3 regions of the Marinobacter sp. R17 genome follow, and region 2 is predicted to be linked to each of the others. Evidence: riboswitches for the same ligand, from Rfam matches in the RefSeq annotation. Region 2 holds a riboswitch; each other region holds the start of a gene.
What was found. Region 2 has a riboswitch for thiamine pyrophosphate ahead of EB809_RS04755 (sodium:solute symporter). Riboswitches for the same ligand answer to the same signal wherever they lie in the genome.

Region 1 (3,277 bases), on a different contig from region 2:
CTGGGTGATCTTCATGGAACAGAACTTGGGCCCGCACATGGAGCAGAAGTGCGCCACCTTGGCCGAATCCTTGGGCAGGGTTTCGTCGTGATAGGCGCGCGCCGTGTCCGGGTCGAAGCCGAGGTTGAACTGGTCTTCCCAGCGGAACTCGAACCGGGCCCGGGACAGAGCATCGTCCCGCACCTGCGCCCCCGGATGCCCCTTGGCCAGATCGGCGGCGTGGGCGGCGATCTTGTAGGTGATGATGCCGGTCTTCACATCGTCCTTGTTGGGCAGCCCCAGGTGTTCCTTGGGCGTCACGTAACACAACATGGCGCAGCCGTACCAGCCGATCATGGCGGCGCCGATGCCGGAGGTGATATGGTCGTACCCCGGCGCAATGTCGGTCACCAGCGGGCCCAGGGTGTAGAACGGGGCTTCGTCGCAGCAATCGAGCTGCTTGTCCATGTTTTCCTTGATCAGGTGCATGGGGACGTGTCCAGGCCCCTCGATCATCACCTGGACGTCGTGCTTCCAGGCGATTTTGGTCAACTCGCCCAGGGTCTCCAGCTCGCCGAACTGGGACTCGTCGTTGGCGTCAGCGATGCAGCCGGGCCGCAGTCCGTCACCCAGACTGAAGGAGACATCGTAGGCCTTCATGATCTCGCAGATCTCTTCGAAATGCGTATACAGGAAACTTTCCTGATGATGCGCCAGGCACCACTTGGCCATGATCGAGCCGCCTCGGGACACAATGCCGGTGACCCGTTTCGCCGTCAGCGGGACGTGGTGCAACCGCACACCGGCGTGGATGGTGAAGTAGTCGATGCCCTGCTCCGCCTGCTCAATCAGGGTGTCGCGGAAGATCTCCCAGGTCAGGTCTTCGGCCACGCCGTTCACTTTTTCCAGTGCCTGATAAATCGGCACGGTGCCGATCGGGACGGGCGAGTTGCGGATGATCCACTCGCGGGTTTCGTGGATGTTCTTGCCGGTGGACAGATCCATCACGGTATCGGCGCCCCAGCGGATGCCCCAGGTGAGCTTCTCCACCTCTTCCTCGATCGACGAACTGACCGCCGAATTCCCGATGTTGCCGTTGATCTTCACCAGGAAGTTGCGGCCGATGATCATCGGCTCCAGCTCCGGGTGGTTGATGTTAGCGGGAATGATCGCGCGACCGCGGGCGATTTCCTCCCGCACAAATTCCGGAGTGATCTCGGCCGGCATGGCCGCCCCGTGGGACTGTCCCGGATGCTGGCTGTCGAGCCAGCCCTTGGCCCGGGCTTCCTGCAGTTTCATGTTCTCGCGGATGGCGACGAATTCCATCTCCGGCGTGATGATGCCCCGGCGGGCATAGTGCATCTGGCTGACGTTACGGCCCGGCTTCGCCCGCAACGGCTTGCGCCGCTCTTCAAACCGCAGCACGTCCAGCGTCGGATCTTTCAGACGCCGCAAGGTGTACTGGGAGGAATAGCCCGACAAGGTTTCCGTGTCGTCACGCTCGTCGATCCACGACTGGCGAACCGGCGCCAGACCCTGCCTCAGATCAATTAGGGCCTGCGGATCGGTGTAGGGCCCGGAGGTGTCGTAAACCACCAGCGGCTCGTTGGCGTGCCTTCCGCTGTCGGTCACGCTGTCACTCAGACTGATTTCCCGCATCGGCACCCGCAGGTCCGGGCGACTTCCGGTTACGTAGATTTTACGGGAACAGGGCAGCGGCTGAACCGCAGCCTCATCAACGGCGGCGGCATCCTTCAGGAATTCGATGCTCTCGGTAGTCATCATGGCGTCCCTCTTGTCGGGGCCGATCCGGTGGATCGACGGCAAAGTGTCCTGGGTGGACGGGGCGCGTTTGACGAGGAAGGATCCGGGCACAACACAGGCGTAAAGCCTGGATTGCACTGGACAGCTTGTCTTAGATTCCTACGCCGGTATTAACCGGATCAGGTTCGCGGGTTTTGCCCTGGGCAATCTCAGCCGGTTTTACCGGCACCCCGTCAAGACGCATTTGAGTGATCAACCCAAGGGCTTACAAACCGCACCGAACAGTGCGTGCAGGCCCTTAAAGGTGATTTCCGCAAGTGTAGAGATCAGATGGATTTTTGTCCATAATGAGGACCGCTTCCTTGAGCCTCCCGACTTCTGTCCAGCCCGACCCGCAGGGTTCGCGGCCCCACACTCAGGGACGAGGCTCGCCCCAACAATGCGTAGGCAGGAGAATCCATGAAGAAATCCGTGCTCACCGGCCTGGTCGGACTGCTGGTTGTCCAGCCGGCCATGGCAACCGACCTCATCGATGCTTATGAGAAGGCACTGGCCTATGATTCCGGCATTGCGTCCGCCCGGGCCTCCTACGAAGCCCAGCAGGCGAACGTCGATGTCACCCGAAGCCAGCTCCTGCCCAAGATCGATGCCTACGGTAACGCCCAGCACATCGACTCCGACGGCCCGCGGACCGACGATTCCTACAAGTCCTTTGGCTACGGGGTGGAACTGACCCAGCCGCTGTTCCGGGCCGAGAACTGGTTCAACTACGACGCCAGCCAGTTCCAGAGCGAAAGCGCCCGGGCCGATTACAGCCTGGCCCAGCAGCAGTTGATCCTGGACGTGGCCACCGCCTACTTCAACGTGCTGCGCGCCGAGGACAACCTGACCACGGTGCGCGCCGCTGAAGCGGCCTTCGCGCGCCAGTACGACCAGGCCCAGGAGCGCTTCGACGTGGGCCTGATCGCCATCACCGAAGTGTATGAATCCCGCGCCAGCTATGATGCCAGCAAGAGCGAGCGGATTTCCGCCGAAAGCGACCTGGATATCGCGCGCGAACAGCTCAGCCGACTGATCGGCGAAAACGCCGGTGACCTGGAAAACCTGCAGCAGGACTTCCCGCTCTCCCGCCCGCAACCAACCGACCCGGCCGCCTGGGAAAAAATCGCCCTGCAACAGAACTGGCGCGTGCAGTCAGCCGCCTACACGCTGCAGGCCAATCGGTCGCTGCTGGATGTGGCCAAAGCCGGGCACTATCCGACCCTCGATCTGAGCGCCAAATACGGCAACACCGAGTTGGACGGCGTTGGCCAGGTCTCGCCCAACCAGAGCACCGTCGATGGTACGACAACCGAAGGCGTGCTGGCCCTGCAACTGAACGTTCCGCTGTATGAAGGTAACGGCACCGAAGCCAGTATCCGTCAGCAGCGCGCGCAGCTGGAAGCCTCCGACCAGAATCTCAAGACGGTGCGCCGTGATGTCAGCGTGAATGCGCGCAGTTTCTACCGTACGGTCAACTCCAACATCGAGACGG
Region 2 (3,277 bases):
GAGCGTGTTGAGCGCCACCATGAGCGCCAGGGACACATCCGGTAAGTCCAGGGATTCGGGCATCCGTTTTCACTCCTGCCTGTCACCGGCCCAGCTTAAAGGGGACGGCGACCGGAAGCGAGACACCCCTGCGGCGATCAACCACAGCCCTCGACACATTCGCCGCCGGCGTCAAATGCCATGGTGCGGCCGCTCAGCGGCACATGCACCGGCACGTCGGACGCCTGAATAAACGCGTCGGTCCGCGTCCCCGGCCGGACCTTGCCCTTTTCCGTCGCCGGCTCATTGGCGTGGGATGGAATCACGCTGGCGGGCTTGACCATCTCGTTGATCACGTGGGCCGCTTCCTCTGGCCCGGTCGTGTAGGTGTCCCCAATGTTAATGACCGCCAGCTTGGCCCCGTAGTAGTCGTGCACCACGGCTTCCTGATCCGCGGTGATGCCGGTATCGCCGGACAGGTAGACCACCAGGCCGTTCGTGAACGTCAGTACGTAACCGGTGGGCGGGCCGACATAGGCGGTCAGCCCCGCCGCCGAGAGGATCTTGCCCATCTGCCCATCGATAAAGGCCGGCGACAGGCCGTTGCTGTGCACCGCCGGCACCGTGGTGATCCCCACGCCGCCTTCCTCCACATGGGCACCGAAGCGAACCAGCACCGAAGCCTTCGGGTCGCCGTCCGCCGCTTTCAGTCGCCCGGCAAAGAAACTCGCCATTTCACTGCCCGTTACGATCCGGGCGTTCTTCTTGACCGCAATCTTGACGCTGTTGGACAGCGGCGCGTCGTCTTCGGAGGCCGCCGGTGAGGCACAGCTGCCGGCGTTGGGTTCCGGAATGTGCCGGTCACCCAGATGGTCGCCGTGAACGTGGCTGACCAGGACCACGTCGATGTTGCCCAGGCGCGGGTCATCGGCCCCGGCGACCGTGCGGCCGGCGTCATACAGGATGCGCGTACCATTGGGGTCTTCGAACACCAGGGCCCGGTCGAGAACGCAGAACTCGCCGTCCTGACCGCCCAGTGGCGTGACGCGGACCGTATCGGCGGCACGCGCCACCGGCGTTACCAGTGCCAGCAAGGCGAGAGATACAAGGCTGTTTCGAATGAGGTGCATGAGCAGTCTCCCTGGGAATCAGAATCCATCGGTGTGTCGCTAATGCTACGTGGGTCGAAGTAAAGCCGATGTTTCGCCAATCGATTGCGACTTTGAACTATGTCAGTATGGTCGCCGAAAACCCATTCCACACATTTTGTCGCCAGGGGAGTCCACCGCACGCCGGCGGGCTGAGAATACGACGGGAAACCGTCCAAACCCTGGAACCTGATCCGGTTCATACCGGCGGAGGAAGTGCGACGTGATCATCACCGTAGCGGCCGTTGCCGCCGCATTGCTTGTCTTTACCTGGTTGGGCCTGCGCGCCCGTTTCGCGGATGGCGGCCTGGACGACTACGTCACCGCCCGCAACTCCCAGGGCGCCCAGGCTCTGGGGCTGTCCTTCCTGGCCTCCGGCATGGGCGGCTGGATCCTGTTTGCCCCGCCCGAAGTGGGGGCCATGGTGGGCCCAATTGCGCTGGCCGGCTACGCCGTCGGGGCGGCGCTGCCGTTCCTGGTGTTCGCGGCCTGCGGCCCGGCCATCCGGCGTCACCTGCCCGAAGGCCGCAGCATCGGCGAATTCGCCCAGGCCTGCTTCGGCACCGGCGTGCGCCGCTGGGTAGCCCTGATTTCCGTGCTCTACATGCTGTGTTTCCTGACCGCCGAACTCACGGCCGTGGGCGCCATCACCGGCCTGCTCACGGACCTCAACGGCAACCTCGCCATCCTCGGCGTGGCGATCACCACGCTGGTCTACACTGCCTGGGGCGGCTTGCGGGCGAGCCTGGTGACCGATCGCTGGCAGGGTCTGTTGCTGATCGCGCTGATCCTGCTGGTCGGGGCGGTGGCGATCCCGGCCTTGCCGGACGCGTCGGCCTCGGCCAGTCAGCCCCAGGTCCCGGTAGCGGATGCCCTGGCCGTGGCCCTGACCCTGGTGATCGCGGTGACCGCGGCCAACCTGTTCCATCAGGGCTACTGGCAACGGCTCTGGGCTGCGAAGGACGGCGCTGCCTTGGGTCGCGGAGCCATTCTGGGCGGTGTGACCACCGTACTGGTGGTGGCCCTGGTCGGTGGGCTTGGCATCGCCGCCGCGTTGAGTGGTGCCGACCTCGGCTCGCCGCCGATTCCGTTCTTCGCCCTGCTGCACAGCGCGCCGGCCTGGCTGGCGACTGTCGCGCTGGTCCTGGCTCTCACGCTGGTCGCGTCGTCGGTCGACACGTTGCAGAATGGCCTGGCGTCGCTGGCGGTCACCGAAAAGCGCGGCCTGTCCCTGACCGGTGCCCGCTGGCTGACGGTGCTGTTGATGGTGCCGGTGATTCTCATCGCCCTGCAGGGCTACTCGGTGCTGCGGCTGTTCCTGATTGCCGACCTGCTGTGCGCCACCACGGTGATTCCGGTGCTGCTGGGCCTCTGGTCACGGATGACCACCGCGGCTGCCGTCGCCGGTGCCACGGCCGGCCTGATCGGTGCCGTGCTGCCGGACTGGATCGCAACGGGCAGTGTGATTGAAGGCCTGCACGCCGCCAGCTTCCCCGGTGGCGTGCCGACCCTGGCGCCGTTCCTCGGCGCTCTGGTGGCGTCGGCGGCTGTCAGCGTCAGCCTGGGCTTGCTCCGTCCCAGCACAGCCGGTTAAAGGCGGCTGAGGCGCCGGTAGCCACCCTGCTATCGGCGCATTCCCAACCCGAGTGTCCATACTGGCGGACACTGTCTGTCAGGACGGACACCCAAAGCGGTTGCCCTGAGCCCTGTTTCCCAGTGGTTTCCTGCCTGCCGGGCCTCATCAGCTGTCCGGATTTCCGGATGGTTTTCCCCTGACCCAATCCTGCCTCGTTCATTACCTCGCTGTTTTACAAACGTTTTACCTTTTGGCACAGCATGCGCATAGGTGTTCCGGTGCCGGGCAGATTGCCCCTCCAACACAACAACAAGAGAGCAAGGAGCACGCTATGCCAATCCGACGTTTTATGGCGGTCGTCCTGACCGTGCTGATTCCGGCGCTGACCAGCGCCGGTACCGTGACATCCGACACCCTGCCGGCGGGCAGCTATTCCGCCTCCCGCGATCGGCAGTACCAGGTCTATGTCCCGGACGCCTTAACCACGCCCGCTCCGATGGTGATGGCACTGCATGGCTGCAGCCAGACCCAATCCAACGCCCTCAATGAGTGGGGCCTGAAAGCGGCGGCGGAT
Region 3 (3,277 bases), on a different contig from region 2:
CTTCCATGACCGCCCAGAAAACACGCTGCTGGGTCGGTGCGTCCAGCTTGCCGCCGGCGGTGATGCTGTCGATGACCAGCGAGCCTGAGTCAGACGAGGTCACGAAGAAGACCATGACCAGGATGATGCCCAGGAACGACGTGATGGTGGTCAGCGGGATGTTGGCCAGCATCTGGAACATCGCCAGAGAGACATCGGTCAGACCGTCGGTTGCCAGTGAGCCGACGCCCGCCTGGATCTGCTCCAGGGCCGAACCGCCAAATGCGCTCATCCAGACAATGGTGATTATGGTCGGGATAATCAGTACGGCGGTCACGAACTGGCGCACGGTACGACCTTTGGACACCCGGGCGATGAACATGCCGACGAACGGTGACCAGGAAATCCACCAGGCCCAGTAGAAGACGGTCCAGCCGTGGAACCAGGTCTCGTCTTCACGACCGAAGGGGTTACTCAGCGGCAGGATATTACCGACGTAAGCGGACGTGGTGGTCCAGAACGCTTCGAACACACCCAGGGTGTGACCGGCGAAGATCACGAACAGCAGCAGTGCCGCCGCCAGCCCCATATTGATATTACTGAGCAGCTTGACGCCGCCATCCAGACCACGAATCACCGAGATCAACGCCACGCAGGTGATGCCGAAGATGATGGCGATCTGGGTGCTGATGCCGCTGTCGATACCGAACAGGTAGTGGAGACCGGAGGCTGCCTGTTGCGCGCCCAGACCCAGGGATGTGGCCAGACCGAAGATGGTCGCCAGCACCGCGAGGATGTCGATGACGTCACCGATCCAGCCCCAGACGCGATCACCAAAGATCGGGAAGAAAGCCGAACGCAGGGTCAGCGGCATGCCCTTGTTGAAGGCGAAGAAGGACAGGGACAGCGCAACAATGGCGTAGATTGCCCAGGGATGCAGACCCCAGTGGTACATGGTCGCCCCCATGGCGAGGCTCGCACCTTCCGGCGTATTCGGGGCCACATTGAGCGGCGTGCCGTACCAGTCGGTGTAATAGGCGACCGGCTCGGCAACACCCCAGAACATCAGACCAATACCCATGCCAGCAGCGAACAGCATCGCGAACCAGGACATGGTGGAGAATTCCGGAACCGCGTCGGTACCGCCAATGCGGATATTGCCGACCGGCAGCACGATGAGTGCCAGGCAGAAAATCACGAAGATGTTGCCGCTGATCAGGAACAGCCAGTCAAAATGATTGATGGCCCCGGCCTTGGCACCACTGAGCAGCGAATTCGAGACATCCGGGAAAATCAGGGTTCCCACCACGAAAAAGATGATCAATGCTGCCGTAACGAAAAACACCGTCTTGTGCAGGTCAAGCCCCAGTGGGGTGATGTTATCCTGACCCGCCTGATAGTCGGTGGAGTACTCGTCTTTAAGGACTTCGCTCACGTCAAGTCTCCTCGAACGGATTGTTGGGTCCATTTCGGACTCAAGATTACAGACCGTTAAGTCTATTCATTTGAGCTCGAAATATCAAAAGCGATTTCCGGATGGAACCCACTTTTCTAACCGTAGCCCAGATATTGCGGCTCTTCCCGGAAATTTTTTTTCGGCGCCTTTAAACAACAGGCTACCGGCATATAGAGATCGTAATCGTTGCCCGTCACCCACACTGTTTCCAGGTCGCTCCGGGCCACGAACAGCGGCATTTCAGCCACCCCGAACGGCGATTGGCCGCCCTTTATTTACTTACAGGTCTAAGGACTGAGAAAAAACGATTCTGCACATCTATCGTGCCAAGGGGCGCTGCCCAGACCCCGGTAAGTCTGTTAAAATAGGGTTTTCTCAACGGGGTGCCTGCGACCGTATCGACAGGCTGAGATCAGACCCGCGGAACCTGCTCCGGATCATGCCGGCGAAGGGATTGAGTGAAGACTCTGCCTGCGGTCTGTGGTCCCCCGGAATGCCTACACGACGACGGGAATCGACCACAATGGCACGCCTTTTCCTCCTGATTCTGTTCACGCTTTCCGCCAGTCTGGCCTGGGCTGGCCCAACGCTGACGGTCTACACCTACCCGTCCTTCGTCTCAGAGTGGGGCCCGGGACCAGCCGTCAAGCAGGCATTCGAAGCGCAGTGCAACTGCACCCTCAATTTCGTGGCACTGGACAGCAGCGTGGCCATCCTTCACCGGTTGCGCCTGGAAGGTGAATCCAGCCCGGCCGACGTGGTATTGGGGCTGGACGCCAGCATCATGGCCGACGCCCGCAAAACCGGCCTGCTGGCCCCACACGACATCGACACGTCGTCGCTCAACCTGCCTATTGAATGGCAGGACGACACCTTCGTGCCTTACGACTGGGGTTATTTCGCGTTTGTTTACGACACCCAGCAGCTTTCGGATCCCCCCACCAGTCTGGACGGGCTGATCAACACCCCGGACGATCTGAAAATCATCATCGAGGACCCGCGCACCAGCACACCCGGGCTGGGCCTCCTGCTGTGGATGCGCAAGGTCTACGGTGATCAGGCCCCGGCTAAATGGCAGGCGCTGCAAAAGCACATCCTGACCGTCACCAAAGGCTGGAGCGATGCTTACTTCTCGCTGTTCATGAACGGCGAAGCGCCCATGGTGCTGTCTTACAGCACCTCCCCGGCCTATCACATGGCAGTGGACAAGACCGATCGCTATCAGGCCGCTGCCTTCGATGAAGGCCACTACCTGCAAGTGGAGGTGGCAGCCCGCCTGCGGAATAGCCCTCATCCCGAATTGGCCCGGCAGTTCCTGGCGTTCATGCTGACCCCCGCTTTCCAGCGGGAAATTCCCCTGAAGAACGTGATGTATCCGGCGACGGACCTGGGCGACGAGCTGCCCGATGTGTTCAATCGGCTGATCGAACCCGCCCGAACCCTGTATTTCGATCCGCAAACCGTCGCCGACCATCGCAAGGCCTGGATTGACGAGTGGCTCAACGCGACCGCACAGTGACGCCCCCATTCAGCCATCCGCGCTGGCGAGCCTGGCCCGGCCGGGCGGTGGCACTGCTGCTGGTCGGCATCGTGGCGGCCGGTTTTTCCGGCCTGCTGGCGGAGTGGCAATGGCAGGCCGTCAGCGATCTCTGGCAAAGCGCCTACCTGCGTCAGGTGATCTGGTTCAGCGTGTACCAGGCCACCCTGTCTACCGGACTCAGCCTGCTGCTGGCCATTCCGGTGGCCCGGGCGCTGCACCGCCATCCGCGGTTCGCCGGTCGCGCCCTGCTGCTGCGGCTGACGGAGCTCAGTCTTGTGTTGCCCACCATCGTCGCGGCGTTT

Region 1: it holds a riboswitch for thiamine pyrophosphate, as region 2 does, so the genes downstream of both, thiC (phosphomethylpyrimidine synthase ThiC) here and EB809_RS04755 (sodium:solute symporter) in region 2, are expected to answer to the same signal.
Region 3: it holds a riboswitch for thiamine pyrophosphate, as region 2 does, so the genes downstream of both, thiB (thiamine ABC transporter substrate binding subunit) here and EB809_RS04755 (sodium:solute symporter) in region 2, are expected to answer to the same signal.

The regions. Positions count from the first base shown of each region.
Region 1 covers NZ_RHGZ01000007.1:87,878-91,154, reverse strand. Annotated here, with positions in the region: gene thiC (phosphomethylpyrimidine synthase ThiC) at 1-1,761, opposite strand, end outside; TPP riboswitch at 1,882-1,986, opposite strand; gene EB809_RS07305 (TolC family outer membrane protein) at 2,203-3,277, shown strand, end outside.
Region 2 covers NZ_RHGZ01000004.1:128,112-131,388, forward strand. Annotated here, with positions in the region: gene EB809_RS04745 (potassium channel family protein) at 1-63, opposite strand, end outside; gene EB809_RS04750 (MBL fold metallo-hydrolase) at 138-1,109, opposite strand; TPP riboswitch at 1,244-1,361, shown strand; gene EB809_RS04755 (sodium:solute symporter) at 1,351-2,721, shown strand; gene EB809_RS04760 (PHB depolymerase family esterase) at 3,035-3,277, shown strand, end outside.
Region 3 covers NZ_RHGZ01000002.1:28,187-31,463, reverse strand. Annotated here, with positions in the region: gene EB809_RS02110 (BCCT family transporter) at 1-1,414, opposite strand, end outside; TPP riboswitch at 1,805-1,906, shown strand; gene thiB (thiamine ABC transporter substrate binding subunit) at 1,959-2,954, shown strand; gene thiP (thiamine/thiamine pyrophosphate ABC transporter permease) at 2,930-3,277, shown strand, end outside.